DNA from 4 places in the Pseudoalteromonas sp. NZS37 genome. Region 1 is predicted to be linked to each of the others. Evidence: predicted binding sites of a transcription regulator. Region 1 holds the regulator's gene; each other region holds the start of a gene.
What was found. The regulator sigma-54, encoded in region 1, starts transcription at its own class of promoters, with help from an activator protein. The targets are predictions, from matches to a motif close to GTTGGCACGNNNNTNGNNT.

Region 1 (8,313 bases):
GCCTGAAGTTATTGCCAAGCCTGATTACATAGCCATAGAACTCAAACAAACAGCCTATGACGAACAAGGTAAAATTAGCCACAAAGTCACTGCGGCTAAAATGGAGCTATATCAACAATTAGGTTTTACGTTTTTTGAAAAACCTATTTTTACTTTATATAACGAAAAGCAAACGTGGCAAATAAATGCAGACGAAGCAACATTATACGAAGACAAACAATTAATTTTAGAAGGCAATGTGGTTGCCAAAAACTTAACCGATAACGCCATGATAGACAAAATCAATGCTGATAATATTCAGGTAGATATAAAGCTATTAACAATGCGTTCGGAGCAACCCGTTATCATCACTGGACCCAATTTAAAAATCACTGGTAAAGGCCTAGAAGCCGACTTAAAAACCGAAGTGATAAAACTAATTAACCATACGCGAACCATATATTATGACCAATAAAATATTAAAATCACTTATTATTCCTACACTTATACTAGCGTTTAATAGTAGTGCTGCAGAACAAAACACGCAACCGACTGCAAATCAAATTTCAATAAGCGCCGATAAGCAAGAAGGTCAATTAAAAGCTAATGTCGGGATTTTTGAGAAAAACGTTGAGATTATTCACGGTAATCGCCGTATCACAGCCGACCGCTTAGAAGTACATAAACGCGATGAACTTGGCGATAATAAACAATTATTAATTGCTACAGGTAGCCCTGCGCACTTTGAAGAAAAGCAATCAGATGGCACGACTATGAGCGCCAGTGCTGACGAAGTACGTTATGATGTATCTAAGCGTTTTTTAACGCTTGTTGGTAATGCACAAGTATCGCAAGCGGGACAAAAAATAAATGCTAAAAGCATTACCTACGATATAGAGCAGCAGCTAATCAGTGCCGAAAAAGATGAAAACTCAACTGACCGCGTTCACACAATTTTAGTGCCAATCGAGACTAAAAAAAGTAAAAAAAGCGACAAAGGTCAACCATGAGTACATTAAAAGCAGAGCTATTAGCAAAGAGCTATAAAGGCCGTGAAGTTGTAAAAAACGTCGGCCTTGAAGTCAAAGCTGGCAGTATTGTTGGCTTACTTGGCCCTAACGGCGCAGGTAAAACCACCACGTTTTATATGATAGTAGGACTTGTACCTAGCGACAAAGGTAAAATATCGATAGACGATAACGATATTACTCTTTTACCTATGCATAGTCGTGCTAGATTAGGCATTGGCTACTTACCGCAAGAGTCTTCAATATTCAGAAAGCTGACTGTTTATCAAAACTTAATGGCCATTTTAGAAACGCGCAAAGAGTTAAATAAACAAGCTAGAGAAGACACTCTCGATAAATTATTAGATGAATTTAGCATACAACACATTCGTGATAGCCAAGGTATGGCATTGTCAGGAGGCGAACGTCGTCGTGTTGAAATAGCACGTGCGCTGGCAGCAGATCCTAAATTTATATTACTGGATGAACCATTTGCAGGTGTTGACCCTATTTCGGTATTAGATATAAAGAAAATAATAGAACATCTTAAAAATCGTGGGATTGGTGTATTAATTACCGATCATAACGTAAGAGAAACCCTTGATGTTTGTGAAAAAGCCTACATTGTTTCTCATGGGGAGCTGATTGCATCAGGTACTCCAGAACACGTATTAAATGATAAAACAGTACGCGATGTTTACTTAGGCGAGCAATTTAGGCTGTAACATTTACGCCATGTCTTTAAGCATCTGCTAGTATTAATTATAACAACATAAAAGGATTGTTAGAGATACATGAGGCAATCACTACAGCTGCGCATGGGCCAGCAACTTACAATGACTCCACAGCTGCAACAAGCTATTCGTTTGTTGCAACTCAGTACATTGGATCTCCAGCAAGAAATACAAGAAGCTCTCGACAGCAACCCGCTATTAGAGGTTGAAGAAGCAGACTATTCAGAAGACGCTGCAGGTAAAAACGAGCAAAAAGCAGATACAGATGACATAACTGTTAGCGCATCTGCCGATGATGCTCCAAGCGAATACGAACAAGATAGTGGTGAAGCACTTGCAAAAGACACGCTAAGTGACGACATGGCTATGGATGTTAGTTGGGATGAGTACATGAGTGCCGCCCCAGCAGCATCATCGGGTCCGATGCCTGAAGACGAATCAATATACCAAGGTGCCTCTACTGAAACGCTCCATGAGTATTTAATGTGGCAGTTACAACTAACGCCATTTAGCCCTACAGACGAAGCTATTGCTATTGCTATTGTAGAAGCCGTCGATGATTCAGGTATTTTAACACTAAGCTGCGAAGAGATTTTAGAAAGCTTTAATCAAGAAAACGAAGATGATAACGAAGTCGAACTTGATGAAATTGAAGCTGTATTAAAACGCATCCAACTGTTTGATCCTGTTGGTATTGCTGCACGTAGTTTACAAGAGTGTTTGTGTATTCAGCTTAACCAGTTTGATAAAGAAACACCTTACATTAATGAAACAAAAATGATTTTAACCGAGCATATTGATTTATTAGCTGCTCGTGACTATCGTACATTAATGAAGAAAACTAAGCTCAAAGAAGAAGAGCTTAAAGAAGTAATGACATTAATACATACTCTTAGCCCTAAACCTGCAGATACTATTGTAAGAGAAGAATCTGAGTATGTTATTCCTGATGTGTCAGTTAAAAAAATTAAAGGCCGCTGGGTTGTTGAGTTAAACCCAGATAGCATGCCTAAAATTCGTGTTAATAGCCAATACGCGGCAATGTCTCGCACTGTAAAATCCAGTGGTGACAGCCAGTTTATTCGCTCGCATTTACAAGAAGCTAAATGGTTTATTAAAAGCTTAGAAAGTAGAAACGACACGCTATTAAAAGTAACAAATTGTATTGTTAAGCAACAACAAGGCTTTTTTGAACACGGTCCTGAAGCCATGAAACCAATGGTTTTAAATGATGTTGCTGAAATGGTAGAAATGCACGAATCAACAATTTCGCGCGTAACAACCCAAAAGTATATGCACACACCCCGTGGTATATTTGAGCTTAAATATTTTTTCTCAAGCCATGTAAGCACCGAAAACGGTGGTGAATGTTCATCTACAGCAATCCGTGCGCTTATCCGAAAATTAATCGCAGCAGAAAACTCAGCAAAACCATTGAGTGATAGCAAAATAGCGGATATATTGGCTGAGCAAGGAATTAAAGTAGCGAGACGTACAATCGCAAAATACCGCGAATCTCTGGCTATTCCACCGTCAAATCAACGTAAAAGTTTGATTTAAGACGCAAAAAAAGAGGGTAATGCTTATGCAACTAAACTTAACTGGTCGTCACGTAGAATTAACCGATTCACTAAGAGACTATATTAATACCAAATTTGCGAAGCTAGAAAGACACTCTGATCATATTAATAATGTTCATGTCATTCTCGATGTAGAAAAATTAAATCAAAAAGCAGAAGCCACCATACACGTAAGCGGTGCTGAGTTATTTGCCTCTACAGAACATCAAGATATGTATGCCGCCATTGACTCGTTGATCGACAAGCTCGATCGACAAGTAATTAAACACAAAGAGAAGCTTGCTCGACACTAATATGATGAAATTAAGCTCACTTATATGCCAGGACTGCAGCAAAGCTGCGGTCCTTTTTAATAGCAAAAAAAGAATTTTAGAGTTCATTAGCGAACTTGCTCACGACAAACTTCCGTATTTACCGCAACAAGATATTCTTAATGCTTTAATGAGCAGAGAGAAACTCGGTAGTACAGGTATAGGGCGTGGCATTGCCATTCCTCATGGAAGAATGAGCGGTGCAGAAGAGCCTTTGGCTTTAGTACTCGTTAGCGAAACTCCAATAAATTTTGATGCAATCGATAATCGCCCTGTTGATATTTTCGTCGCACTCATCGTACCAGATGGCGATAACCAGCAGCACTTAAAGACTCTAGCAACCATTGCTGATAAACTAAACAACAAAGATTTTTGTAAACAGTTACGCAGTGCAAAATCAGATACTGAGCTTTACCAAGTTATTGTCAATCAATCATAGTTTTATAAAGGGTGTTAAATGGAGTTAATTATCATAAGCGGCCGTTCTGGTTCTGGAAAGTCGGTTGCTTTACGCGTTGTAGAAGATTTAGGTTATTATTGCGTAGATAATATTCCAGTTAACTTGCTTCCTTCATTAGTTCGCAGTGTGTCTGATAGCTATGATAAAATTGCGGTTAGCATTGATGTGCGGAACATCCCTAAACAACAAGATGAATTTAACGATATTCTTGAATACTTGCCAGGTTTTGCAAACCCTACGTTATTTTATTTAGATAGCGACGATCAAACATTGATCAAACGTTTTTCTGAAACTCGTAGATTACACCCACTATCAATTGACTCGTTGCCTCTTGATTTAGCCATCAAAAAAGAAAAAGAATTACTTGATGTATTAATCACCCGCGCCGACTTTATGATAGACACGACTGATTTGAGTGTTCATCAACTCGCTGAATCTATTCGTGAAAAGATTTTAGGTAAAAAAGATAAGCAACTGATTGTCACGTTTGAATCGTTTGGTTTTAAATACGGTATACCAAAAGAAGCAGATTACGTATTTGATGCACGCTTTTTACCAAATCCACATTGGGAACCTGAATTAAAACCTTTAAATGGGTTAGATCAACCTGTTAAAGATTATTTGGCCAATCACAGCATAGTGCAAAAATTCACATGGCAAATTCAAACATTTGTACAAACGTGGTTACCGCACTTAGAGCGAAATAACCGCAGTTATTTAACCATTGCCATTGGGTGTACAGGCGGACAACATCGCTCTGTATATTTAGCGCAAACTATCGGTGAAAGTTTTGCAATGACACATCCCAATGTGAAAATTCGCCATCGCGAACAAGAAAAATAATATAGCTGAATAATCACCTGTTCAGCTTAAGTAGAGTAAGTTATGCATTGTGAAGACACTTTTTTAATAAAAAACAAATTAGGATTGCACGCCAGAGCAGCCACCGTGCTTGCCCAATTGGCAGTGCAGTTTGATGCGACAATTACATTATTTCAAGATGACAAAGAAGCCGCAGGCGATAGCGTACTTGCACTAATGTTACTTGAAAGTAGCCAAGGCAAAGAAGTAAAAGTTGTATGTAAAGGCCCCGATTCTGAGCAAGCTTTACACGCTGTTGGAGAATTAATAGCACAACGTTTTAATGAACAAGAATAAACAGTTATAAAAATAATGCTCGCATTACTAATGCCCCAACTAAAACAGATATATAAAATAAATACGGTTAGTGACGCCAGTTAACTCACCTCTCCCCATAAAGTAATATAAAAATTTATAAAGGACGCCAATGCCTGAAGCTTTTGAACAAGATTACCCACTACAGCAACTAAAACAGGTGACTAAGTCACTCAATAGTGGTCAATTTGTTCAAGTTAGGCGCATGCTCGCAAAAACAGCTCCTTGTGATACCGCATTATTACTAGAATCATCACCGCATAAAATTCGCCGACTCCTTTGGCAGTTGGTCGATCCTGATGTGCAAGGCGATGTTCTTGAAGAACTCTCAGAAGATGTTCGTTTAGGCATTATTGCCCAAATGGAACCTAAGCACATTGCAGCCGCAACCGAAGATATGGGCCACGATGACTTAGGTGAAGTATTACGTAGTCTGCCAGACACCGTTTATAAAGACGTTGTTAGCGCGATGGACATTCAAGACCGTGAACGTGCAACACAAGCACTTTCGTATCAAGAGCGTTCTGCTGGCGCGCTAATGAACACCGATACGGTGACCATTCGCCCTGACGTTACGCTCGATGTTGTACTTAGATATATTAGGCTACGCGGCGAGTTACCAGAAGGTACAGATGACTTGTACGTTGTTGATAAGCATAACTGCTTTATAGGCGCTTTATCGCTGAGTACATTATTAACTAACCCGCCAGAAAAAATTGTTCGCGATTTAATGGATGAAGATTGTGAATCCATTCCAATCTCAATGGATGAAAGTGAAGTCGCGCAATTATTTGAACGTCATAATTGGATATCGGCCCCCGTAGTTGATGATAACGATCAGCTCCTTGGTCGTGTCACTATCGATGACATCGTTGACGTAATCCGAGAAGATGCTGAGCATAGTTTATTGGGCTTAGCCGGTCTTGATGATGAAGAAGATACCTTTGCGCCAGTACTAAAAAGCTCCAAAAAACGCTCAGTTTGGTTAGGTGTCAACTTACTAACTGCACTTGCAGCTGCTTTTGTAGCTAGCTTTTTTGAAGGTACTTTAGATGTGCTCCCTATTTTAGCTGTACTAAACGGTATTGTCCCTTCTATGGGCGGTGTTGCAGGTAGCCAATCATTAACGCTTGTTATTCGTGGTATTGCGGTAGGTCATATAAATCAAACAAACCAACGTTTCTTGATGATGAAAGAGCTTGCTATTGGCGCGTTAAACGGTGTTTTGTGGTCGTTGTTAATAGCAGGTGTTATTGCCCTATGGCAGTGGGACTTTATGCTTGGTGGCGTACTCGCCTTCGCTATGTTTATGAACTTAGTGGTGGCAGGTGTTGCTGGTGCGAGTATCCCTATTATTCTTAAAAGAATGAATATAGACCCAGCACTTGCAGGGAGTGTGGTGCTAACCACGGTGACAGATATTGTGGGTATATTCGCCTTTTTAGGTACTGCTACTTGGTTGCTGGTTTAAATTAGAAACCTTTGCAAATAACTAAAGTAAAAAACACTTAGGGTAAAGCTGCAACTATGACAACGGATACCAAAAATAAAAAAGACACACCTAAAAAAACGCCAAAACAAAAAGGCCTATCAATATTAAAAAGTGTGTTGATATATGGTTTCATATTTTTCGTAATTTATAACGCTGTCAATTGGTGGCGACAACCTGTTATGCCAGCAAATCCTCAATTACAATTAATAGATTATAAAGGGCAAAACATTGATTTAGCAGCAATGAGCCAAGATAAACCAACACTCGTCTATTTTTGGGGAACTTGGTGCCCTATTTGTAGTATTACCTCCCCTGCCATAAACGAACTCGCAAACGAGAATAACTACCCTATCGTGAGCATCGCAGTAAAATCAGGTTCGGATCAAAAGCTACATGAGTATCTAAATGATCATGGCTACAGTTTTATCACTGTCAACGATCAACACGGTGAGATATTTGCCGATTGGCAAGGGCAAGTCACGCCTTCCTATATAATCTTAAAAGATAATAAAATGACGCAAGGGCTAACAGGCATTCAGCCGTTATGGTCACTTAAATTACGTTTGTGGTTATCATCAACGTTTTAAGAAAAAACTAACTGCAAGTATATAGACACTAAATACGTGCTATCTCAAGAGGGGTTTCTAAAAGCTCGCTCTTTATCACCTACAATAATATAGATAATAAAGAGCAAGGTTTACTTAATTTACGTATTAAAAAGGTTTAAAAATCCTTAGCGTAATTAAACTAATCTACTAGGGCGTGTTGATCTTTGTGGATTGAAATTTGTTCAATCTAGGGGCGATTAAATCGCGGCGCGAGGTTTGTAACCTAGTGGGCTAAGTAAAAACCGAGCAACAAAGAGTTAATCGTCCCTAGAAAGAACCCAAAGGGCAGCGCATGTTTGGTATTTATGCTGCGTTATCGCCTATTCATGGGGAATAACCACACTACATAGACTCCGCCTTGCCTAAAAACCAAACATACTGCTGCAAATTCACCCACCAAAGATCAACACGCCCTAGTTATTAATAGATTGAATCACTAACGTGTACTTTGACGATTACCGCCTACTTTTGGTTTAGTGTTTGCCTTTTTAAATTGGCTAAAACCGGTATGTCGCGTTAGTGCAGGACGTCCGCCTTTACTGCCACCTTTACCTGCTTTTTCATCGCGCCCTTCTTCAGGCACTAAACAGTTAGGCCCTTTACCAATTAAATTAGCTTTACCCATTTTACGCAGTGCTTCACGTATCATCGGCCAACCTGCTGCATCATGGTAGCGTAAAATAGCTTTATGTAATCTACGTTGGCGAGCACCTTTAGGTACTGGAACAACTTCTGTATTGTTTTTTATATTACGTAAAGAGTTCATTTCTGTGTGGTAAATAGTCGTCGCATTAGCCATCGGTGATGGGTAAAAATTTTGTACCTGATCAAGCTTAAAGTCGTTTGATTTAAGCCATAAAGCCATGTTTACCATGTCTTCATCTTTTGTCCCTGGGTGAGCAGATATAAAGTAAGGAATTAAATACTGCTTTTTACCGGCTTCTTTAGAGTACTTATCAAATAATT
Region 2 (8,313 bases), 360 kb from region 1:
GTCATCTCTAAAAGCAAGTAAGCCGCCAATTTTTCCTTTAAGCTTACTTACATCAACTTCAAGCGGCACTGCTTTGCCACCATTAACGTCAAGCGTGAATTCTTTAAAATTAGGATCGGGGTCGCCTGTCATCGAAAATAAGTTAAATGCGCCATTTTGCATAACAACCGCTTCGCCTGTGCCCATAAAAACGAGTTTTTCGCCATTTGGACCATCAAGCGTTTCTATGTCTATTAGCTCTGATAAGTCGCGTATTGCTTTATCGCGTTCGTTATAGGTAGAGCTCGCATCTGCGGCGTTATTAGTGCCATTAACTGCTGCAATATTTTGATTTAGCGTGCTAATACTTTGAATTAGTGAGTTTGCTTCATCTGAAAATATTTCGAGCTGCTCGTTCACTACACTTTTTTGATCAAGCACGATGCCCGAAAGTCTATCCATTTGATCAATTAAGCTTTGCGCATCTGTCATTACTAATGAGCGGGCAACGGTAGATGACGGCTGATTTAGCGCTTCTTGCACGTTATTAAATAAAGAGTTAATTCCGGTCGAAAGGTTGTTCGACTCTTCAGAAAAAATAGTATCAACTCTATTTGCCTCAGTAATAAACTGATCGAAAAACGATTTATTAGAGGTGTCACGATTTAGCTGTGACTGAGCAAACTCGTTTAGTAATCGGTATGTTTCGCCTCGCCCCACTTGGTTATCAACCATAGTGGTAAACTCTGTACGCTCACGCACATAGCCTACGGTATTTACATTGGCGATATTTTTACTTGTCGTTTGCAGTAGCTCCGAGCTTGCTCTAACCCCAGAACTGGCAATGTTTAATAAATTAAACGACATGTTACTCTACTCCTTGGCGGATCACGTTTGCCGCAATGTCTTTTAGCTGACTGCTATTGAGCACTTTTTTTATTTTGCTGGCATAATTTGGATCGGTTGCATAACCTGCTTTTTGTAATGAATCTAAAAAGTCATTTGGTTTTGCTGTATTTTGTAATGCTTCTTTGTAGCGTGGGTTTTGCGTTAAAAAATCAACGAAGTCGTTCACGCTATCTTTAATTGAATCGTAGGCTCTAAAGCTGGCTTGTTTTTTAACGGGTGTACCTTGCTCAAACTCAAGCGTTACTTTGCTTGCTTTATCGCCTTCCCAGCTATTATCTGACTTAATATTAAATAAGTTATTTGAGCTACCACCGTCACTTTTATTAATAATGTGCTTACCCCAACCGGTTTCAAGTGCCGCTTGTGCAACCATTACCGCTGGGTTTAAACCAATTTTTTGCGCTGCAGTTTTAGCGTGTTCCCACACTGAACTTATAAACTCTTCTGCATTTTTAAATGTTGGGCTATCGGTTTTAGACTCTGCAGTATTAACCTTAGGCTCAGCAATATCGGCTTTAGTGTTATTAACGATAAGATCGGGTTGCTTATTTTTTTGCTCATGAGGAAGAGCTGAGCCGACTTGCGTATCGCTAAAAATATCGTTGGTTGTTCTAAGCACCGAGCCTGGCATAAAGTTTTTAGACTCAGGCGATAACTGCTGAACAATTAAATCGGCAAGGCCTAACGAGCCATTTGATGAAAGCTCTGTTGAAAGTTGCTGATCGTGCATTTCTTCAAAAAACTTTACGCCACTTGAATTAAATGGGCTGTCTTTGTCTTCAAATGCTTCGTTAGCTTTGCGCATTCCTTTGAGCAACATTTGCGTAAAAATAGCTTCAAATTGTGCGGCCGCTTTTTTGAGCGCAGCTTTAGAGGCATCAGTTGATGCATCGCCACTGGTTAAGGCTTCTTTACGAAGTGAATCTAAGTTGCCTAAATCAAAAAAGTTTTGCTTATCGAGGTGGTTAGTTTCCATCGGCTTTTTGACACAAAATGAATAATGCAGTTAAAAATGCAAAAATTGAGCCACTACCGATAAAACGAGGAAGATAAAAATAATAAACTTAAGTTGTTGTAAATAAAAAGCCCTAGTTTCAAAAAATAGGGCTTAAGTAATACGTTATTTATTGGCTTGGGTTATTTATATAACAACTAACTGCCCGTTAATTGCGCCGGCTTCTTTTAGTGCTTCTAAAATAGCCATTAAGTCACCAGGCGCTGCGCCTACTTCGTTAATTGCGCGAACTAAATCGTCAAGGCTTACACCTGGATTAAATACAAAGGCGCGCGAGTCGTCTTGGTTTACATCAATAATACTTTGCTGTGTGACAACTGTATCACCGTTTGCTAGCGGGTTTGGTTGTGACACATTTTGTTGTTCTGCAATTGTTACTGTTAAGCCACCATGAGTTATAGCCGCAGGCTGAAGCTTAACGTTTTTGCCAATGACAATTGTACCGGTACGCGAGTTAACTATAATTTTAGCGGCCATATCAGCTGGTTTAAATTCTAAGTTTTCGAGTGTCGATAAGTACGATACACGCTGGGATGCATCGCGTGGCGCTATAACACGAATAGAAACAGAATCTATTGCTTGTGCGCTATTTGGGCCAACTAAGTCATTAATTGTTTTTTCTAGGCGTTTTGCCGTTGTAAAGTCTGGGCGGTTTAAGTTGAAGGTAATGTAATCGCCTTGCATAAATGGGCTTTCTACAGTGCGTTCAACTGTTGCGCCATTTGGTATACGACCAACTGTAGGGGTGTTAATTACAACCTTACTACCATCAAGACCTTGTGCGCCTAAGCCACCGACAATTAAGCTACCTTGTGCAATAGCGTACACGTTACCGTCTACACCCTTTAAAAAGGTTTGTAGTAAAGTACCGCCACGTAAACTGCCTGCACTACCAATAGAAGAAACCGTAATATCTATTGTTTGTCCGGGCTTTCTAAATGCAGGTAATTCTGCATGCACAGCAACAGCGGCAACATTTTTAATTTTAGGACTTTGAGTTGAAGGTAGCGTAATACCAAAGCTGTTCAACATGCCTCTAAAACTTTGTTGTGTGTATGAGTTTTGCTCGCCAGTGCCTGGTAAACCAACCACTAAGCCATAACCAACTAATTGGTTAGAGCGTACGCCTTCAACCATAGACACATCTTTTATGCGCTCAGCACTGGCAGTAAACTGCCAACCTAATAACACAACTAAACATAAAGCTTTAAGGCTATTCATGTTGTTACCCTCTAAAATGGAAACAGCGAACTGCTAAAGAAACGTGTAAGCCAACCAGGACTTTGCGCTTCTTGCGTTTGCCCTTTACCTGAGTATTGAATGCGTGCATTAGCAATACGGTTTGATTCAACCGTATTATCGGCGCTTACGTCTTGAGGGCGTACTAGCCCTTCTAAACGAATAAACTCCTCACCGGTATTAAGCGTTAGCCATTTTTCGCCGCGTATAACTAAATTACCGTTAGGTAAAACGCGCATTACATTAACCGAAATATCACCCACTAAGCTGTTTGACTGGTTTGATTTTGAGTCGCCCGTAAACGACGAATCGCTACCAATACCAAACTGAATACTATCGCCACCTATATTTACAGGTAGACCACCTAATCCAATAACGGGGTCTAAGCTTGCGTCGGTTTCTTTGTCTGTTTCTGTTTTAGCGGCTTTTGTTGCTTGAGTAGACTCTTGCAATTTAACCGTAATTATATCGCCAGTACGTAGCGCTTTTTTATCAGAATATAAGTCGTTTGATGTATGAGTATTAAACAATGAACCTGTGGCTACCAGCGGCTCTAAAATAGGCTCGGGGTACATAGGTGCGTAGTAAGGGTCGTCCTGCACTACTTCACTATTTTGCGTAGACATACAGCCACTTAAAAATAATGTGCCCGCTGTAAATAAAATAATATTACGCATAATTCCCCCTACTCTATTAAAGCTGTTGATTGATATAACTCATCATTTCGTCAACGGCCGAAATTACTTTTGAGTTCATTTCGTAAATACGCTGAGTTTCAATTAGGTTTACGAGCTCTTCAGTTACATTTACGTTTGAAGTTTCGAGTGAGCCTTGAATAATGCTACCTAACCCTTCAACACCAGGATTACCTTGTACCGGCGCACCACTTACAGCGGTTTCGGTATAAAGATTTTGACCGATTGGCTCAAGGCCCGACGGATTAATAAAATCACTAATAGTAAGCTGACCAATGACCACGTTATCAGCTTGGCCTGCAACACGTACAGATACTTCGCCGTCTTGCGAAACCGTAATTGATTGCGCGTCATCAGGTACATTCATTTCTGGCTGAATAACGTAACCTGCGCCCGATGTTACAATTCGTCCATCGCCATCGGTAGTAAACTGACCATTGCGCGAGTAAGCAATATTGCCATCTGGTTGCAGTACTTCAAAAAAACCTTCACCAGAAATCATCCAATCTAGTGAGTTTTCGGTGGTCAACATGTTGCCTTGCGTAAACTCTTTTTGGTTAGCTACAACTTTAGCACCCGCACCTAACATTAAGCCCGATGGCATTTCGGTATCTTGCGATGAACGACCACCTGGTTGATTAATATTTTGATAAAGTAAATCTTCAAATATAGCGCGGCTTTTTTTATAGCCTACGGTACTCGCATTCGCTAAATTATTTGAGATAACCGATATATCGGTTTGTTGAGCGTCTAGCCCAGTTTTACTGATCCACAATGCTGGATTCATAATCGTGTCCTCACTTTAAAGTTAAACTATGCGTAATAACTGATCTTGACGCTCGTCAATTTCTTCAGCTGTTTTCATTAATTTCACTTGTAATTCAAATTGGCGCTGGTGGCTTATCATGTCGACCATTTCGTGAACAGGGTTCACATTAGACATTTCAAGCGAACCACTTAAAACTTTTACATTGGCAGAGGTATCTACTGTTACATTTGCTTTTGGTCTAAATAAACCATCGTTACCTTTTTCGAGCTGTGAGCTATTTGCTTCTACTACTCTAAGCGTGTCTATTTCTTCTAAAAAGTTAGCGGGAGCGCCTTGTGGTCGAACTTGAATAGCGCCATCTTGGCTAAACCCTATTTTTTCGACTGGGACAGGTAAAATAACAGGTCCCCCTTCGCCAATAACTTGACGACCATGACTGGTTACGAGCATGCCTTGAGCAGTAACGTTTAACGTACCCACTTTTGTGTAAGCTTCATTACCGGAGGCATCTTGCACAGCAAGCCATGCGTTATCGCTCATCGCGATATCTAAGTCTCGCCCGGTTTGAACAATGCCACCCGATACCATGTTAGAACCCGGACGCTCTTGCATTGAAAATACACGTGTAGGCAAACCTTCGCCAAACGCTTGCATAGAACGCGCCTGCGCAAAGTCAGCTTTAAAACCCGTTGTATTTGCATTTGCCAAATTATTGGCTTTTAAAGCAAGCCCTTGTAGGCTTTGCTTAGCGCCAGAGGCCGCAATGTAGACCATTTTGTCCATAGTATCGACTCACATAAAAAATCTCTGAACTTACAAATGCAAAATAGATGCCAGATTAAATTTGACGCAACATTGAGAGGTATTTAGAAGGGCTTGCAAAGAGGACTTATAAAAAAGGCTGCAAAAATGCAGCCTAATATATTTAATAGGGTTTAGCTTATCGAATCTGCAAAATACTTTGCTGAATAGTTGAGTTAACTTCAAGCGCACGTGAGTTTGCTTGGTAATTACGCTGTGCAGTAATTAAGTCTACAAGCTCATTAGTAAGGTTAGTATTTGATTGCTCAAGTGCTGATGAGTTAATTCCACCAAACGTACCCGAACCAGCTTCACCCGCTACAGGTTCACCTGAATCAATACTTTGCTTCCAGCTTGTATCACCCACTTGTGATAACCCTTGTGAATTTGGAAAACGTACCATAGCCACTTGGCCTAGGAATGTTGAGTCACCATTACTGTAAGAAGCGACAATTTTACCGTCTGTTCCTATATCGATTCCGGCTAAACGACCAACTGTTGAGCCATCTTGATCGAGTGCTTTTACTTCAAAACCGCTAGAATACTGAGTTGGGATACGTCCTGCCGTGTTATTTTCATCGCGCCAGTTAAGCTCAATACCAGTACCTGGGAAAGTTGCACCATTGTCTAGTAATGTTGATAAACCAGCACCAGAACCCGCTGGCAGTAGTATTTCATCAAAAGTAGTTGTATTTGTATTTGCCACACCACCTGTTGTTGATGGTAAACCACTTGAGTTAAAACCTAGGGTAGTCAGTGGTGTATAAGGCGCGGTTTGTTCTCCACCAGTTGTGCCATCAACTACTTTGCCATCGAGTGTTGCGTATACTTCCCAACTGTTATCTGTACCACCTGCTGCGGCATCATCTTCTTTAGCAAAAAAGTATTGTAAAATATGTGGTTCACCTAGTGAATCATATACCGTTGTTGACGTAGATGAGTTATAAGTACCACTAGAAGCAGGGTCAAAATCTAGACCTGATGGATCCGCCGTTGCATCTAAATTAAACGACAAAAATACATTTTCTGTTGCGCGAGGAGAACCAGACGAATCAGGGATTTGAATTGGATCAGTTGTGCTCAAACTTACCGACGTTGTATCACCTGTAGATGAATCAACTGGGAATGCTTGTAAAAAGTTACCTTTTGCGTCAACCATAAAGTTATCTTGGTTAAGCTTAAATGCACCTGCACGTGTATATGTTAAATCTTGCGAAGATAAATCATCGGTCATCGCAAAATAACCTTCACCAGTGATTGCTAAATCAAGTGAGTTATTTGTAAATTGTAGTGAGCCTTGATGAAACTGCTGCGCAACCATGGTTGTTTGCACACCGTCACCATTTTTAGTCTTACCAGAGCTAAATACTGATGAAGCGTAAACATCGGCAAACTCAGCGCGTGACTCTTTAAAACCTGTGGTATTAACGTTTGCAATATTATTTGCCGTTACGTCTAAATCTTTTTGCGCGGCAGCAAGGCCGGTTAATGCAATATTGAAGCTCATAATTCACCTCTAACCTGTTAGTCTGTGGCCTGCTAGCAGGCGAAAAATACTAAAATTTATTACGCGATTTCTGCTACATCTGTCAGCCTAACCGCACCTTCTTTAGTGTTAATAATAATGCCACTTGAGCCATTAATATTAACGCTTTCAATGTTCTTGAATGTAGCAATGGGCAAGCTTGAAAATTCGCCGTCAGTACTTCCTTCGGCGGTTACTGAGTATTCACCTTCAGGTAAACGCTCACCGGCTTCATTTTTGCCATCCCACGCAAAACGTACTGCACCTGCTGATTGAGAACCCATATCAATAGTTCTCACTAGTTGACCTGATGCATCTGTCACTTTAATTTTTAAGTTATCAACGGCTTCTTCTGCCACTGCAGAGCCTCTGGCATCACCCGTTTCATTTAAATCCAGGGTGTTTGACTCAAGTAAAGCTTGCTTGCCAACAAGTGTTGATGCTTGCAATGCTGAATTTGATGTCATAGATGACGCTAAGCTATCAAAATTTGAATTTAAATCGCTGATCCCTTGCGCCATTGTAAAGCTCGTCATTTGAGCAATCATTTGATCGTTATCCGCAGGGTTACTGGGATCTTGAAACGATAATTGCTGAGTTAACAAAGAGAAAAAGTCTTCTTGTGTTAACGCATCACTCTCAGTATCACTGGTAGCAACTTGTTGCTCTTGCCAGCGTATAGAGTCTAAATAGGATGAAGATGTACTAATATCGTTACTCATAACCTACCCTCGGTTACCGCTGCCCTAGCAACAGTGTTTTACTTAGCATTTGCTTTGCTGCATCAGCAACTTGCACGTTTGTTTGGTAAGAACGAGAGGCAGAAATCATATTTGCCATCTCCTCTACAACATTAACGTTGGGTTTATAGATATAGCCATTTTCATCCGCACTTGGATGATTTGGGTTATATTCAATTTGTAATGGTGCATTACTTTCAACAATGCCCAAAACTTTAACACCAACTGCGGAGCCCTGCTGGTTACTTGCTGATGCTGAAGCTTTTGTTAGCTCAGCCGCAAATACAGGTTGGCGCGCTCGGTACGTTTTGTCTTGAGATGAACTAATGGTATTAGCATTAGAAATATTACTAGCTGTAGTATTTAAGCGAACGTTTTGTGCGCTCATACCCGAACCTGCAATATCGAAAACATTATATAAACTCATAATTTTTATCCTTGACTACCGAGAGCTTTATTCAGACCTTTGAATCTGCCGCTTAAAAATTGCAAGCTGGCCTGATACTCCATAGCATTCTGTGTATACAAGTTTCGTTCCACTTGTATATCAACCGAGTTACCATCGCCTGTATCTGATTGATTTGGCAAACGAAATGATTCTGAACTGCCCATACTATGAGTACCTCCACCAATGTGTTTAT
Region 3 (8,313 bases), on a different contig from region 1:
TAATTGGTAACCAAGTAATCGATGCGCTTAAAAAAGCTGATGACAGCGTAGTAATGCGCCGTATTGAGTTTGTGGGCCCAAGTGTAGGTGAAGACTTAAAAGAGCAGGGTGGCCTTGCCATGTTAACTGCACTTATTTGTATCTTAATCTACGTTGCATTTCGTTTTGAATGGCGCTTTGCTGTGGGTGCGGTAGGTGCACTACTACACGATGTTATTATTACTGTGGGTTTATTTTCGATATTAGGTTTAGAGTTTGATTTAACTATATTAGCGGCAATTCTTGCGGTAATAGGTTATTCACTTAACGATACGATTGTTGTATCTGACCGTATTCGTGAAAACTTCCGTAAAGTGCGCATTGACGATACTGTAGAAATTATTGATATTTCACTTACGCAAACACTTAACCGTACACTTGTAACTTCAATCACCACTATTTTAGTATTGATTGCTTTGTTTGCATGGGGCGGACAAACCATTCATGGCTTTGCAACTGCATTGCTGTTTGGTGTGTTTATTGGTACTTATTCTTCGATTTATGTTGCGAGCTCTGTTGCTATAGCAATGGGCGTAAGCAAAGAAGACTTAATACCAGAAGTAATTGAAAAAGAAGGTGCAGACCTAGACGCAATGCCGTAGTAGAGTCTCATTAAATAAAAACCGCTCCTATGAGCGGTTTTTTTATACCTGCAATTTACGAATTTCTCAGGCGTCTAAATTTTCATTAGCGGATGTAACAGTGCAAGTTTACGAAACAGTGCTAACTTTGTAGTGTGAATCGGTAGGACCTTTTTGCAATAATATATAAATCGCCACAGGTTAAGGCACCGGCCACTGAGGCTAAAATAAGCCAAGTGTTATCGCTCTAGTTATCTATTTATTCATGTGCTCAAGGGATGCTTTAGAAGTGTTTAGCCTTGCAGCCAATAATAGGTAATTTAAACAAAGCAGGTAATTATTATGTTACCAATAAAAGTTTCTATCAGTGTATTTAGTTTGTTTGTAAGTTTTTCACTCATGGCGCAAGAGCAAATAATTAATGTTGCTCAAAAGCAAGATACCCAAAACGCACGAGAAGAGTACCTCAATGAGTTATTAGTACGTGCACTTGAAAGTGTTAACTACCCCGGTGTTATCCGAATGACCCCCATATCAGAACTGCAAAAGCGTAAGCTAATAAACCTAGATGATAACGAATTAGACATGTATTGGAGTATGAGTAGTCCAGAGCGAGAGGCGCTTGCTTTGGCGATAAAAATACCACTATTTAAAGGCTATATAGGTAAGCGAGCTTTATTAACTAATAAGCAAAACTTGGCGCGCTTTAAAAAGGTAAAAAATATTGAGCAGCTAGCTACGTTTTCGGCTGTACAAGGGCACAACTGGCCAGATACAAGAATAATGTCCTATAACGGATTACATGTAAGGCCGCTTACTAACTACCAAGCCATGTTCACTTTAACGAGCCGTGGTCGAATAGATTACTTTCCTCGCTCGTTTATTGAGGTTAACTCTGAACTTATTGAAAACAAACAAAGTAATTTAGTAATCGTGCCTAATTTATACATAAGTTATCCAACCGGTATTTATTACTTTGTGACTAAGAGTAAACCTGAATTAGCAAAGGCTGTTGAAGAGGGATTAATAATGATGCAGGAAAGCGGTGAATTTGACGCATTATTTAATGAATACTTCGCAAAGGATTTAAATACACTACCTTATACAAAAGGCAAAACGATAGAGATTAAGCTCGATAACCCTTATTTTTAGGCACAAAAAAAGGAGCCTGAGCTCCTTTTTAGCATGCTATTAATAGCATCAAATTAGCGAAGTAACGACTCAGTTAGTACTGGACGAATTTCACGAATAATTGCTTGAGTCAATTTTGGTGAACCACAGATAATATTGCCGCTGTGGTTATAGTTATTACCACCAGCGAAATCTACAACCATACCGCCCGCTTCTTTAACCATAAGTTCGCCTGCAGCAGAGTTCCAAGGTTTTAAACCAATTTCAAAAAATCCATCAACACGGCCAGCTGCAACGTATGCCATATCTAAAGCAGAACAACCTGCGCGGCGAATGTCTGCAGTGTGTACAAATAATGCTTTAAACGCTTCAGTGTATGCATCCATGTGGTTTTTGTTTTTGAAAGGGAAACCAGTAGCAAGTACAGTGCCTGCAAGAACCGTAGTTTTGCTAACACGTAGACGTTTGCTGTTTAACTGAGTGCCTTGACCGCGAGATGCAGTGAAAAGCTCACCACGAATTGGATCATAAATAACAGCTTGGTCTAAACGACCTTTAACTTTAAGTGCGATAGAAACCGCGTAATGAGGGATACCTTTGATGAAGTTAGTTGTTCCATCGATAGGATCTACAATCCATTGGTAATCATCATCCTTGCCTTTATGCTCACCTAATTCTTCACCAACAATAGAGTGAGTAGGGTAAGACTGTAAAATAGTGTCACGAATTACGGCTTCGGCTTCTTTATCAATGTTAGTTACTAAGTCGTTAGCGCCTTTTTGTTGCACTTCAACTTTTGATAAATCTTCACTTGCGCGAAGTAAAATTTTGCCTGCGTTGCGCGCAGCGCGAACCGCAATGTTTAACATTGGATGCATGGTATTACCTTTGGGTTGTAAAAGAACGTTTATATATTTCAGCCGGCGTATTTTAGCGACTTTTGACATAAAGTAAACAATAAACCCCAAATACTTATGTTTGTTTTTTATACAAGATTGAAAAATGTCTATATTTTTAAAAAATAATAATGAGCAATTAATAAGTCATTATGTTCCTTTGTGTGTTAATTAAATTGAATTAATTTTAAATAACGCTTTACCTAAAGTTAGCTTGAGGTTTTATCGTGCCCCTAACTTAATTGATAGGACAACATTATGTATTTAGAGCACGTAAACTTAGTCGCGAGTGATATAGATAGTATGCTTAAATTTTATCGCGCTGTATTTCCACATTGGTCGATTAGAAGTGAGGGCAGAGGCGATTGGCATGGAAAACCAAGACGCTGGGTACACTTTGGAGATGACACGCATTACATTGCGATAAGCGATCATGGTGAGGGTGAAAACAGAAACTTATCGGGCCATCAAATTGGTTTTGCACACTTTGCTTATGTAACTAATAATTTAAGCGCAGTAGTAATGCGCTTAAATAAAGTGGGTTTTACAGTAAGCAAGCAAGGTAGCGAGAATCCTTTCAGAAAGAATGTCTACTTTATTGATCCCGCCGGGTTTGAGGTGGAATTTGTAGAGTATTTAAGTGATGTACCAAGCGAGCGAAATAACGATTTATAATAAAATACTAAGCAGCACGCTAAAGTGCTGCTACTCAATTATAGTGAGCGGTTATTATTACCGGTGCCAAACTGGGTTTTTAGCTCATTTGCAAAGCTCATAAATTTTTCTTTAATTGTGCGCTTTATTTTTACTTCAACCGATCCCATAACTGCCTTTCCTTCAATATGAATAGTAGGACCTTGGCGTTTGTTAAGCGACACAGATTTATTTTCAAGACTACTTAAAATACAAAACATTTTAGACACTACATTTACATGCTCTGGTACGTAAATCTCATCACTACCAAAAATACAGTTAACGTGAATAGTTACATTTTGATGCGCAAAAATGGCATCGGTAAAATCTAGCACCACCGATCCCATAAAGTTACTCAAATATATATTCTTTGGCACGACCCACTGACCGCTTCGCTCGTTAGAGCCTAAAATGCTGCGTAATGTAAAATCATCATCACTGTTTTGTTGTGCACTATAATGTGGTGTAAATTGCGATTGTTTTTCTGCTTTATATTGCTGATCAGTATTAAGTGTTAAATCTTCTACTAAGGCTAAAAGAGCTTCGTTATTAGGTGCATCCATCGCGTTATCTAAGCGTCTCTCAAATGCATCAACAGAAATAACCCCATGACTGTAATTATAAATTAATTGATCAATTACTTGTTCGCGTACTTGCTCTATTGGGCGGTCTTCGACTTTTACAGACATGGGGCATTCCTTATTATATTTACTATTAATACAGCTCTTGATGTTTATATGCAAAGCACGCACCAAATATAATAACCTTAATTATCAATGATTTAATTTTAAATGATGTTTTATGTTTTGTTATATTAACGATAGATTAACCAAAAATGCAATTATCTAGTTATTTTCACTATTTGAGAAAGTTTTACCGAGTAGCCTGTAAATAGTTACACAGCTATAGATAGTGCCTTATCCCAAAATTACATCAAGTTATTGAAATGTATATATAAATAAAGTTGGCCTAAAGCTCGCATTAGTTAAAGTGTCTTTAATCAAAAGGAGAAAGATTATGAAAACATTTAACAAATCTATTATCGCAGCTCTAGTTCTTGGTACTACGGCTATGGGTGCCCAAGCAAACAGCTGGGAAAACGAAAGTAAAGATGCTTGGATTGATGGTAAGGCAGAAACAGTTCTACTTATGAACACTAATCTAAACAACTTTGACATTAACACTGATGTAAAAAATGGCAAGGTAGTACTTACAGGTAAAGTTAATAGCGAGCTTGATAAAGAGCTAGCAGAAGAACTTGTACTTAGCCTAGATGGCGTATCTGATGTTGAAAACAGCCTTACCGTTGTTAAAAGCATGGACACAAAAGATAGAAGCAAAGACATGATGGACGATGATGATAACGACTTAACGGACGCTAAAATCACCACTGTAATCACAACTCGCTTCCTGTTTGATTCAGAAGTTGGTGGTACAGACATCGATGTTGATACCGACAACGGTATAGTAACTCTGAATGGCTCAGTAGAGTCTGAAGCTGAAAAGCAGCTAGCAGTTAAAATTGCTAAAAATGCTGAAGATGTTCGTGACGTAGTTGATAAACTATCTATTATTGCTGAATAACACAGTATAGTTAAGGCCCACTAACACTGGGCTTTACGCCTTTTTAATGCTTAATTTAAATGGAGTTTAATCATGGATATTATTCGTATAATACTTTCAGTTTTATTGCCGCCATTAGGTGTATTTTTGCAAGTTGGCTTAGGTATGCATTTTTGGTTAAATATTGTATTAACACTGTTAGGTTATTTCCCAGGGTTAATACATGCAATCTACATTATTGCGAAAAAATAATGACAGATTATATATTGTGTAAGCCGACTACTGAGGTTTAACTAAATAAAAACTTCAGTACTGATCGGCTCACAATATCAGTTTTTAAAGTAAATATTTTTTATCAAAATCTAATTTTTAATTGACTCAAACTAAGTGATTTATTTCTTGTAACTCACTCCCAACATTCCCTCAGCCACACCTATCGTTTACTTCAATTAAGCTTTCTAACTAACAGCAGTGTTCTGATTCTGTATTGATGCCATTTAGGAAGTCTTTAACATTAGTTTGTTTATATATCTACAATACGCGATTAATTACTCTATTATTAAGTGGCAATATTACCATCACTTCTAGTGTTATCATTAAACCAAGTTTTTACGCATATTGAGGTAGCTAATTGAATATTCGACTTATACTGTCAGGCGTTGTGTCATTCGTTTTTTATTTTAGTTGGGCCTACTGGGCAAATAGTTCGGCAGATATTGCTAAATCTGTCACGTTTCAAGCTGCATTAGTACAAGGTTTGTATAGTGGATTTGTAACGCTGTTTTTTACTTTTATTTTAGAAAAGGTCGTCAACAAGTATAAGTCTAGTTATGTAACGCTTGCGTTTGTAACTCCAATTATTTGTATGTTTCATTCTAAAACACCACAAAACGTAGCAATACGACAAAGCTTCAATAATGCAATTAACTCTAGCGCCTCGTATTTAGGTAACAAAAAAATAGCAGGTGTACTTTTTGCGCCTATTATTCCGATTACTGTTCAATCGAGCTTAGTGATTATGGTGAATGTAATTAATCAGACACCTAATTTGGCACTTACAGTAGCCCCAAGCATATTTTTTACAGCCTTGTATGCCTACACATATATGTTAGCTTTACTTAAAAAAGTAGAGCGTTAAATATAAAAGACTACATGTGGGGGGAAGGTTTTTATAATTTAATGCAGAAAATATCATGGGAAATATCTTACATTTTATGCTTATACCCACCTAAAAGATTACTATTTAAGCAGTTAGCTTACTGATTGTTAAAATAAAGGTGTTTGGTAGTGACAAGCACCTAAAAAGTTTTTATACTGCAACCCGCTTTAGTCGCTCTGTGACTGAACGCTTCAAAAATTAACTGCCTAGCAGTTATATAAAAGTTGGCCCCTTAGCTCAGTTGGTTAGAGCACACGACTCATAATCGTTAGGTCCCCAGTTCGAGTCTGGGAGGGGCCACCACTTTTACAAACTTTCCAAAAAAATACCTACTCAAATTATTTAATGCTACATGAATTTAATATCGTGTAATTTATTATTCTTTATTTACCCCTAATAATAAATATAATTTAAATAAAGTTAATCCATAGATTAAGCTAAGCTTTCTTAAATTTGAAAGAGTGCGAATGCACTATTAAATTCCAGCGTTAGATCGGACGCTATTCATGCTCTGTCTTGTAAATAATAATGAGCTGCATCTGATTTCAGAATACAAAAAAAGCCCCTATTGGGGCTTTTTACTTGCTAGTGTTTACTTCTATTGCTCAAAACTACAAGAGTTAACTAATTTTTACGGTATATCTCATGCTCAATATCGTAAATATTTACGCTTAGGCTGTCTGATGCTCTGCAGTATGTTTTTAAGCATGAAAGTAGCAGTTCGCTTAACATTTGTTTTTGCTCAATTGAGCGCCCAGCCAATATATGTACCGCGATATGTATAAACCCTGATTTTCCTGCGCCAAGTTGATATTGCTGATAAGCAATAGCGCGCGTTTTTATGGTTTCTAACTCAAATAAATCGCTTTCAAAGGCGGTATTGTGAATTTTTTCTACGAGAACTTGTGGTAATACAGGGAGGTCTTCTGAGTGTTCAATAATAATGTGCGGCATTTAGGCGTTTCCTATTATGAGTTACTGCATGAGCGAGAGTTAATTGTATCAAATACAACAGGGTTCGCTAAACCCTGAGCTATCTAAAATCTTTACTTTAAACTAATTTAGTCGTATTTATTTTTGATGTTAGTATAAAAACATACAGGTGAACCTTCGCTTAGTAACGTAGGTGCTAAGTTACTTATATATTAATTAAGGATAAGTATGAAATTACCACAAAAATTTAAACGTTTAGTTTTACTTGCAGGTGCTGTTGTTACATTAAGTGCTTGCTCTGATGATGTTGCGTCGGTAAGTCTTGGGTTATTTACAACTAAAGATGTTGTAGTTAATTCGCAGCAAGATCCCATTGTTGAGGGCGTTACTTGTCATATTAGTCATATAGAGGCTAATTTGGATTTTTCTGATCCCTCTGATATGTCTATAGCGTGTCGTCAAACGGGGCCTATTACAGCGCAGCAGCTACAAAAAATAGACCGCAGTAAATCAGGTGAAGTGATATTCAAATCATCTAAAAGTATATTATTTAAATCACTAAAAGTGCGCCGTATTTACGATGCTGAGAATCGTACTTTATTGTACTTATCGTACTCAACTAAAGAATCCAGTGGTAGCCACCACCATGCGCTATCAACAGTGCCGCTATACAATACTCAAGCGTGGGATTGGGCGCTTACACAGAAAGACTAAACTAGCACTAAAACTTATAAGAGCACCTTATGTTAGCTTTATTTAAATCGGCACCTTTATTGGAAGATCAAGAGCAGCAATGGCTTATTGATACATTTATTTGGGCTGTAGAAAATTTTGATGCTGAGTTTTTTACAAAGCAAACACAAATAATACTGCCAACGGCCACTTTCTTCCCTGATTCGGTATCGAGCATTGAGGAAATGGCGAGTAATGTTTTTACCCGCGTTACTAATTACGCGGGTATGAATGCATGGCCTATTCAATTAGTTGCACCTCAGCAGTTACAACCACAAGTTTTTCCGCACTTTGAATTTAGTGATGAAATACGTGGCGAAGGCAGCCACCTAATTGTGCCGCCAAGCCATAAGGTCAGTATCTCTTTTAACCCTAATCAGATTAATCAGCCACAAGATTTAGTGGCAAGTTATGCGGGTACTCTGGCCACCATACTTATCCATCACGTTGGGGTGCTACCGCCAGGCGGTAGGGAGTATTTACCACAAGCTGCCGATGCACTTGCTTGTTTTTTAGGATTTGGTGTGATGATGAGCAACACGGTGTATCAGTTTAAAGGCGGTTGTGGCTCTTGTTATAATCCATA
Region 4 (8,313 bases), on a different contig from region 1:
GTTTATTAACTTTAAGGCAACGGTAACAACCGACGAGTCGCAATTTGCTATTACCCCAGGGTATTTACAAAGTGAAAGTGTAAAAGACGGGCGCCGCACTTTTGTTTATGAAATGGATGCGCCTATTTTAAACTTTTATGCGGTGCTTTCGGCAGAGCTTGAAAGTAAAAAGGTTGAACATAATGGGGTAAATATTGAGGTGTATTACCACAAAAATCATGCATGGAATATTGACCGTATGATTGAGTCAGTACAAGACTCGATAGATTACTTTACACAAGCATTTGGGCCGTATCAGCATAAACAGCTACGTATTATTGAGTTTCCTAAGTATCGCTCGTTTGCACAAAGTTTTGCCAATACAGTCCCTTACTCAGAAAGCATGGGGTTTATTACAGACTTAAGAGATGAGAGTAAAGTTGACTACCCTTACTATGTTACCGCACATGAAGTAGCGCACCAGTGGTGGGGGCATCAAGTGTCGGGAGCAAATGTTGAGGGCAGTGCTGTTATTTCTGAAACGCTTTCACAGTATAGTGCGCTTATGGTGCTAAAAAAACGCTTTGGCGGCGAGAAGCTACGTAAGTTTTTAAAATATGAGCTTGATAGGTACTTAATAGGGCGTACAGGGGAAGCCTTTGAAGAAATGCCACTATATAAAACACAGTCGCAACAATATCTTCATTACAATAAAGGATCAGTTGTGATGATGGCGATTTATGATCGTTTAGGTGAAAAACGTTTAAATGATGCACTTAAAGCATTTTTGAATGAGTTTAAATACCAATCAACACCATACCCAACTACGCTTGATTTACTTAGCTATTTAAAACAAGACGCAACGCAAGCAGAACAAAGTTTTATTGACGATCAGTTTAAATATATCACCTTGTATGAGCTTGAGATGAAAGACGTTTCAGTTACAGATAGCGCTGATAGTGATGGCTTTTATAGCGTTACGCTAAACATTGAAGCCATTAAACAGCGTGCGGATGGCCAAGGTGAAGAAACCGAACAGCCGCTCGATGAGCTAATTGATATTGCATTATTTAGCGACGACCCTGAAAACTTACTAGCTGATGACTTTGTTATTTACTCGCACAAGCATCAAATAGTATCTGGAACCAATACTATTGAGCTAAAAGTAAAAGAAAAGCCACTATTTGCGGGGGTTGATCCTTACATTAAGCTGGTCGATAAAGACAGTAAAAACAACTTAGCTAAATTCTAACGTCTATTTATTTACTAACCACTTAAACTGACTACTTTAAAGGCCGCATTTATGCGGCCTTTATGTGTAATAAACTGTATAAAACTTCATAGCGTTTCTACATATTCCCCACAGCTTTTTACGCTAATATTTTATGTTCTCTTATAAAGTTACCTTACTGGTATTTAGTTTATAAGGAAGAGTATGAAGTCATTAATTATAGGGGCGATAGTATTAAGCCTCAGCGCTTGTTCTGCGGTAACCATTCAGCCACAAGCTATCGCAAAAATTACAAGTAAAGCGATCTATGAGGATAGCCGCCCATTTTATTTATGGGGATTAGTGGGTGAGCAGCGGGTAGATGTAAAACAAATATGTTCAAATACACCGGTTATTCAAATGCAGTCACAACAAACGTTTAGTGATGGAGCGCTGAGTTTAATTACGCTTGGAATATACTCGCCTCATACCATTAAAGTGTGGTGCCAAGAGCAAATACTAGGGGAGACATTATGAGCATCAAGCTATTTGCAGCCGGTTGCACACTGATTATTTTAACGGGGTGTACAAATATTTACTTTGATAACGGTATACAGAGCAAAGTAAGCAATAAAACGCTAAAAAGCTCACAGTGGCATCATAATTTTGCACTTGCGTTGTACGAGGGATCAGAGCCGTTAGATTTAACAACACATTGCCCACAAGGGGAGTGGAAAAGCGTTCATACGTATAAATCGTTTACTAATGGTTTAGCTGAGGTGGTTGTGAATCAAATCGGCCCAGCTTGGTACCCTAAAACAGTAGAAGTACAATGTAATAAGGTACCATTTAAAGCTAAATAATTATTTAAACTAGTTATTCGTAACGCAGTGCATCTATAGGGTTTAGTCTTGCTGCTTTAATAGCAGGGGCTAAACCAAATATAATCCCAATCATTGATGTAAATCCGAACGATAGTATTACAGCCCATGCTGGTATATATGCATCAGGCATACTAGGGACTAAAAACGAAATAAGCCCTGCGGCGCCATATCCTATAATGAGTCCTATTAAACCACCAAAGAGTGAAAGCACAACGGCTTCAACTAAAAACTGCAGCATAATAAAACCAGGTGTTGCGCCTAGTGCTTTTAATGTACCAATAACGCGTGTGCGTTCAGTTACCGACACTAGCATTATATTCATAACACCAATACCGCCAACAAGTAAGCTTATTCCAACAATACCAGCAGTAATAGCAGTAGCACTGCTGGTAAATTTATCTATTTGGGCACGAGATTTTTCAGCGGTTTCAAATTCAAAGTCGTTTTCATCTTTCTCTTTTAGTTTATGTAGTTGGCGCAATACACGGGTTATTTTTGCAAGCACTTGTTCTTCGTTAGTACCTTCATTTAACCTAAACATAATTTGCACATTAGTTTGTGTACTTCCGCCTTCTAAAGCACTCATGGTACTAATTGGAATATTAATGTAATCGTCTTGGTCAAAACCAAATAAGCTACCTTGTTTTTCAGCAACGCCAATAATTCTAAACCATTCACCACCTAGCTTTATATATTCACCTACTGGGTTTTCAGGAAGGTTTAGCTTTTCTATGATTGAAGGGCCGATAAATGCGACCCTTCTTCGCTTATCATCGTCCTCAGCACGAATAAAGCGACCAAGTTCAGGATAAGTACGATACGCTTTTTGATAGTCTTGCTCAGTACCGATAACACGCGATGAGTGGCTTTTATTTCCATACTCAGCTCCCCCCGAAAAGCGCCAGGTAAACATTAGGGCAGTTAGCGTTTCAGCTTCTTTTATACGCGACTTTAAAGCTAAAAAATCGTCGTAGGTAAGCTTGGCATTTTTACCAACCATTTCGAGTTCAATACTGGTGTAAGGCTTTATTGTTGTTACATCTGGCGACATATCAGCAAGTTGATCGTTTATTTGCTTTGTAAAACCCTGCATTACTGCAACGACAGTAACTACGGCGGCAACACCAATAATAATGCCCAAGCAAGTCAGTGCGCTGCGCATTGCATTAGCTTTAATAGCTGAAAAAGCGGCTTTAGTGCCTTCCATTATGGCAAGAGCTGATTTAAACATGTTGCTTGATTCCTTCATCTTTAGTTACATCACTTACCACTTTACCGTCCACTAAACGAATTACGCGTTGGCAATGATCGGCAATTTCTTGCTCATGTGTTACTAAAATAATAGTGTGACCTTCGTTATGCAGCTCATCAAACAAATCCATAATTTCGCGGGTCGTTTTACTATCAAGATTACCTGTGGGTTCATCTCCTAATAATATATGTGGTTTTGTGACTAAAGCGCGGGCAATAGCAACACGTTGACGTTGCCCGCCCGATAGCTGGCTAGATAAATGATTAACTTTATCACCGAGACCTACCCGCTTTAGTGCTTCTAGAGCTTGTTGCTTGCGTTGTTTACTAGGAATAAAGCGATATACTAAAGGCTGCATTACATTTTCTAGTGCGGTTGCACGTGGTATTAAGTTAAAGCTTTGAAATATAAACCCGACACTTTCATTACGCTGATGAGCAAGCTCTGTCTCGGTCATACTTTTTACTAGTTTATCTTTTAAGTAGTATTCGCCACTGCTGGGTGTATCTAAACAACCTAGTAAGTTCATCAAGGTCGACTTGCCTGAACCAGAAGGTCCTATAATCGCCACGTATTCGTTTTGCATTATATGTACGTTTACATCATCAAGTGCTTTAAATACCTCTGAGCCCATTTTGTATTGTTTATTAATATGCTCTAGCTTGATTACCGCAGACATTAGGCTTCTTCCTTGTCTGCATCTGATTTAAGTTTTACCACATCACCTTCAGTCAGAAGACTTACTGGGCGCGCAGGGCCAATAACTATTTTGTCGCCCTCATTTAAGCCGTCAGTAATTGCTTGCTCTATATCAGATGATATTCCAACAGTTACGGCAATTTTGCTAACTGTATTATCGCTATTTAGTCGCCATACAAATGTTTTATCGTCTTCTTTTTGGATTGCTTCTATTGGAAGTTTTAAACCGTTTTCGGCAATGCTTGTTGCGATCTCTGCTCTACAACTCATTCCTGCATATAGCTGGCGCTCAGTAGTATCGAGTAATACTTTTACTTTAAACGATAAACCTTGAGAGCCGGCTTGGTTTTTAGCTGATGTACCAATATTGATTACTGTGCCGCTAAATGGTTTATTTGGGTATGCGGCAGCATAAATATTCGCTTTTTGGTTAAGCTTAATACTCGCAATGTCGGTTTCATCAACACGTAGCTCGGCTAAAATAGCGCTTGGGTCGGCTACTAACATCAAATCAGAACCAATAATATTAGTAGTACCGGCTATAACGGTTTCACCTTCTTTAATATTTACAGATGCAAGCAAGCCGCTCATTGGAGCTCTAAATACACTTTTACTTAAGCGATCTTGCGCAATTTGTAATGACGCTTGTGCTTGGTTGTACGACTCTATTCGTGATTCAATATCGATTTTAGCCAGATCGCGTGCGCTTTCAATATTCTCGTAGCTCTCTTGATTACCTAAACCGACGTCATATAAGTCTTTTTGTCTTTTAAGTTGGCGCTCTAGGTTAGCAAGGCGTGTTTTACTATGTTTAATTTCAATCTCTGTGGCGCGAAGGATTGCTTTACTACGGGTAACTTCTGATTCAAAAGCAGTTGTATCAAGGCGCATTAACATATCGCCTTGTTTCACTCCTTGACCTTCTTGAACAAATATTTTATCTACTCGGCCTGTCACTTCAGAGCGTAATTGCACTTGTGTATTAAAAACTAAATTACCTGAAGCCATTATTGAGTCAGCAATGTCGCCAAGCTCTACTTGAGCAATATTTACTTCGGCTTGTTTTTCATCGCCAGAGATTTGCTTTGACACAATTAGGGCTATAAATGCGCCTACAGCGAGTGTGATGATTATTGCTTTTTTCATTTTTATCTATCCGTGAATTAAGTAATGCGGAGGCAATACATACCCCCATCTAGTGGTTACATTGCTGCAATGACTGCCCAAATACCAAAAATAATGATTGAAGGAAGTGCAGAGAATAGGAGTGCTTTGTTAGTTGAAAAATTAGTCCAGCATTTTAAGCCGATCATTCCCAGTGCAATGCTCCAAAAGCTAAATAAGTTTATTGATTCTAATAAGCTATAAAAAGGATGGCCTATTTCAAGTCCTATTATTAACTGGTTAATAGATGCGTAGCTAAATACGGCTTGTTGAGATATTTGATCTGTACTTGCACTTAGTACAAGAGCAATTGTGCCTAGGCTTGAAATAACAACTGGCATCATTGTCCAGGTAGAGAATCCATACCAAGCTCCGTAGCTATGTTCTGATTCAGGATCTTGTTTAGCCACAAGCATATAATAAAGTGCCATGAGTGCATTCATGATAGCCAGCGCAATTACGCCGCCAAACAGAGCAAACCAAATTTGGTTTTCTGCATTTAGCTCTATACTTTGACGAATTGCTTTTTGCTCGCCAATTGTTGCATCTATACTTGATGCTGCTACTTGCTCATTAATCAAAAACTGCATATCAACACTAGAGTAAAAAATATAAACACTAGCGATACTAGCAAGGGTAATACATATAAATGCTAACCATGACCAACCTTTGGCGTGTTCAACACCATTGAAAGCTTTACTAGGATTTATATAAATATCGAGTAGGGCGCTAAAAGCGTTAGGTGATTTCATTATTATTCCTTTATACCTATTTTATGGCTAGGCAGTTATAAATGCCCAGTGACTAAGTAATAGAATAAAGGAAAATGTATGTATTGTTTTTATTCAATTGTAACGGTTTGTTAACAGATGTGAGGGGTTTTGTTCAAAAACGAGAAAAGGGCCAAAAGGCCCTTCGTGTCGCAGCAAGTAACACATTCTTTCTTATAAATTAAAGTCTACAGAATAAGCAACGTAAGCTTTAATATCTGAATCATCCATATCTGTATCAGATAAACCAAAAGTGAAACCATCTTTCGAAATTGATACACCGTAATCTAGGATATTATCATCGCCAATAAAGTCACCAGAGTAGTGGCCTAAGTGAAGTGCCATTTCAGTGCCGTTACTGCCAACAGCAAAACCGTAATCAGCTGTCAGGTAAAGTGAATCACCAAAGTCTGTACCATCACCACTTGCAGCTGATGTTGCAAGTACTGAAGCACCAAATGTAAAGCCTTCAACACTGATGCTACCGTAAATTTCAGAGAAATCTGCGTCAGCCTCAGAAGCGGCATCTGGGTAAGCGTAATAAATATAACCAACATCGTAGCTAACGCTTTCGTTAATGTCGCCACCAAAGCCTGCGTATAAATCAAGCTCATAGGTCATTTCATCTGCCCACGATGCATTTGAAGCCCAAGTACCTGCATAAAAGCCCGATTCATTGGCGTAATCAATACCGCCTGAAATAGCTGCATCGCCCCCAGTTTGCTCTTGACCACGCCATAAGTAGTTTGATGTTGCCGCTGCGTTTGCTGTTACTTCAGCATGTACGGCTGTTGACGTTAAAGATGTTGCGCCCATTAATGCTATAGCACTTATAGCGATGGTTTTTTTTAGTTTTAGCATGTCCATTTCCCGTTATATGATTTTTGCTCGCCAAGGTTTTTATTATGTAATCGGAACCTTTAGGCTGACGGCTTTTTATTGTTTAACTAACGGGATAATTGCACTGTATGTGCCAGCTTCATTATTTTTTATTAAAAATTATTTTTTATTTATTAAAAACATGAGCTTGAATTTTATGAATAGGATGGGGATATAACATGAAGGAAGATGTTGCGCACATTGCTGGTGCATAAATTAACCTAGCCGCACCATAAAAGTACGGCTAAATTAGAAGATTTTAACCGAATATAGTGCGCATAAGGCTAATTGTTTCGTTTACGCTGCGACCTTTTTGTACTTCACTCACAATTGAATCACGTTTACTGCGAATGTGTTCAGGAATATCGTCAGCAGCAAGAGCACGGTCTACTAATATTTCTGCAGACTCTTTACCTCTACGCTGAGTTTTACCTGTTGTAGTTGTAGTACGTTTAGGCTTGGTTAGCAGTTTAATGTAGTTAGAGTTATCTGGTGTTTTAGCATCAGCGTAGTGAAAGAAACATGGAATTAATGCTTTAATAGCAACCAATTGTTCTTCTAACTCGTTACTAGGTTTAGCCATTTTGTACCATGACATAGCTTGAATACCTTTTACGATATCTTGCCAGTAACGCTCAAAATCACTATTTTTAAGTTTAGAAACACCAAGGGCACCACATAATGCATCTAATCGATTATTTGTAATCGGAGTAAATAAATCAGGGCGACGCATTGCAAGCAGTCGTGTTGCAGGCGCAAGTGTTGGTTTTTCGTTGTTGTCGGTGAATATTTTTGAATAAGCAGCAACAAATTGTTGATATTCGTATTGAGTAATATCACCTTCAAGTGGAATATTCACTAGTGCATCGTCAAAAGCACCTGGTAAATCTCCAAGCATTTGATGGAAGCTCTTTGCACTTTTTGTTGATGCAAACCATTCAACGTCAAAGTTGTATGTGCTTGGATCAAGTGATGCCATGTGCTTACCGCTAAACGCAAGTAAGTCTTCAGGAATCATATCTTTAAGAGATTGTTCACGAATGCTTTTAATGTAGTCTACCAAACGAAGCTGTTCATCAAGTGCAATAACATCTTTGTGTTGTTCTACAAATACACTTACAACAGGCCACGGAGCAATACGTAAAGTTTTAACCTGTAAAAAGCTGATAGCTGAAATAAGCTGATCGTGTAGCTTCTTAAGTACTGGTAACTGCTGTGGCTCTAGTAAATCGTAGTTCATACGATCTCTGCTTGCACTTAGCAATTCGTAACACCAAGGTAAAAAATCATCAGGGTGGTTTTCTACTTTCACGGCCATAAGGTTAAGGCTTAACTCTGAAGATTGCTTCAGAATGTTCTGATAGATTTGATTTTCTTGTTCGCCTAGCGTCATTTTTGACGGTGAAATTAGCAGTTTTTTCATGCCTTGTAGAATCTCCGGTTTAGATATATATTTTTTTGCTGGTCTATTTTAGC

Region 2: a site for sigma-54 is predicted at 5,426-5,444, ahead of I6F47_RS00665 (flagellar basal body rod protein FlgF). Genes of this name have one in related genera too.
Region 3: a site for sigma-54 is predicted at 4,304-4,322, ahead of I6F47_RS08705 (BON domain-containing protein). Genes of this name have one in related genera too.
Region 4: a site for sigma-54 is predicted at 6,918-6,936, ahead of I6F47_RS17910 (TorF family putative porin). Genes of this name have one in related genera too.

What each region holds. Positions count from the first base shown of each region.
Region 1 covers NZ_JADYXL010000001.1:490,679-498,991, forward strand. Annotated here, with positions in the region: gene lptC (LPS export ABC transporter periplasmic protein LptC) at 1-454, shown strand, start outside; gene lptA (lipopolysaccharide transport periplasmic protein LptA) at 444-989, shown strand; gene lptB (LPS export ABC transporter ATP-binding protein) at 986-1,711, shown strand; gene I6F47_RS02235 (RNA polymerase factor sigma-54) at 1,781-3,280, shown strand; gene hpf (ribosome hibernation promoting factor) at 3,306-3,593, shown strand; gene ptsN (PTS IIA-like nitrogen regulatory protein PtsN) at 3,598-4,050, shown strand; gene rapZ (RNase adapter RapZ) at 4,069-4,914, shown strand; gene I6F47_RS02255 (HPr family phosphocarrier protein) at 4,957-5,229, shown strand; gene mgtE (magnesium transporter) at 5,360-6,718, shown strand; gene I6F47_RS02265 (protein disulfide oxidoreductase) at 6,775-7,326, shown strand; gene I6F47_RS02270 (YgiQ family radical SAM protein) at 7,784-8,313, opposite strand, start outside.
Region 2 covers NZ_JADYXL010000001.1:131,625-139,937, forward strand. Annotated here, with positions in the region: gene flgK (flagellar hook-associated protein FlgK) at 1-846, opposite strand, end outside; gene flgJ (flagellar assembly peptidoglycan hydrolase FlgJ) at 848-1,864, opposite strand; gene I6F47_RS00650 (flagellar basal body P-ring protein FlgI) at 2,030-3,124, opposite strand; gene flgH (flagellar basal body L-ring protein FlgH) at 3,136-3,819, opposite strand; gene flgG (flagellar basal-body rod protein FlgG) at 3,836-4,624, opposite strand; gene I6F47_RS00665 (flagellar basal body rod protein FlgF) at 4,646-5,389, opposite strand; gene flgE (flagellar hook protein FlgE) at 5,547-6,914, opposite strand; gene I6F47_RS00675 (flagellar hook assembly protein FlgD) at 6,974-7,654, opposite strand; gene flgC (flagellar basal body rod protein FlgC) at 7,668-8,099, opposite strand; gene flgB (flagellar basal body rod protein FlgB) at 8,105-8,313, opposite strand, start outside.
Region 3 covers NZ_JADYXL010000004.1:93,063-101,375, forward strand. Annotated here, with positions in the region: gene secF (protein translocase subunit SecF) at 1-641, shown strand, start outside; gene I6F47_RS08685 (substrate-binding periplasmic protein) at 963-1,772, shown strand; gene suhB (inositol-1-monophosphatase) at 1,826-2,629, opposite strand; gene I6F47_RS08695 (VOC family protein) at 2,906-3,322, shown strand; gene I6F47_RS08700 (LiaF domain-containing protein) at 3,361-4,029, opposite strand; gene I6F47_RS08705 (BON domain-containing protein) at 4,358-4,924, shown strand; gene I6F47_RS08710 (YqaE/Pmp3 family membrane protein) at 4,997-5,155, shown strand; gene I6F47_RS08715 (hypothetical protein) at 5,535-6,041, shown strand; tRNA gene I6F47_RS08720 (tRNA-Ile) at 6,289-6,365, shown strand; gene I6F47_RS08725 (5-carboxymethyl-2-hydroxymuconate Delta-isomerase) at 6,687-7,016, opposite strand; gene I6F47_RS08730 (CreA family protein) at 7,224-7,709, shown strand; gene I6F47_RS08735 (hypothetical protein) at 7,739-8,313, shown strand, end outside.
Region 4 covers NZ_JADYXL010000012.1:12,681-20,993, reverse strand. Annotated here, with positions in the region: gene I6F47_RS17945 (ABC transporter permease/M1 family aminopeptidase) at 1-1,231, shown strand, start outside; gene I6F47_RS17940 (Bor family protein) at 1,415-1,726, shown strand; gene I6F47_RS17935 (Bor/Iss family lipoprotein) at 1,723-2,052, shown strand; gene I6F47_RS17930 (ABC transporter permease) at 2,066-3,304, opposite strand; gene I6F47_RS17925 (ABC transporter ATP-binding protein) at 3,297-4,004, opposite strand; gene I6F47_RS17920 (efflux RND transporter periplasmic adaptor subunit) at 4,004-5,170, opposite strand; gene I6F47_RS17915 (YIP1 family protein) at 5,227-5,940, opposite strand; gene I6F47_RS17910 (TorF family putative porin) at 6,133-6,819, opposite strand; gene I6F47_RS17905 (hypothetical protein) at 7,097-8,260, opposite strand.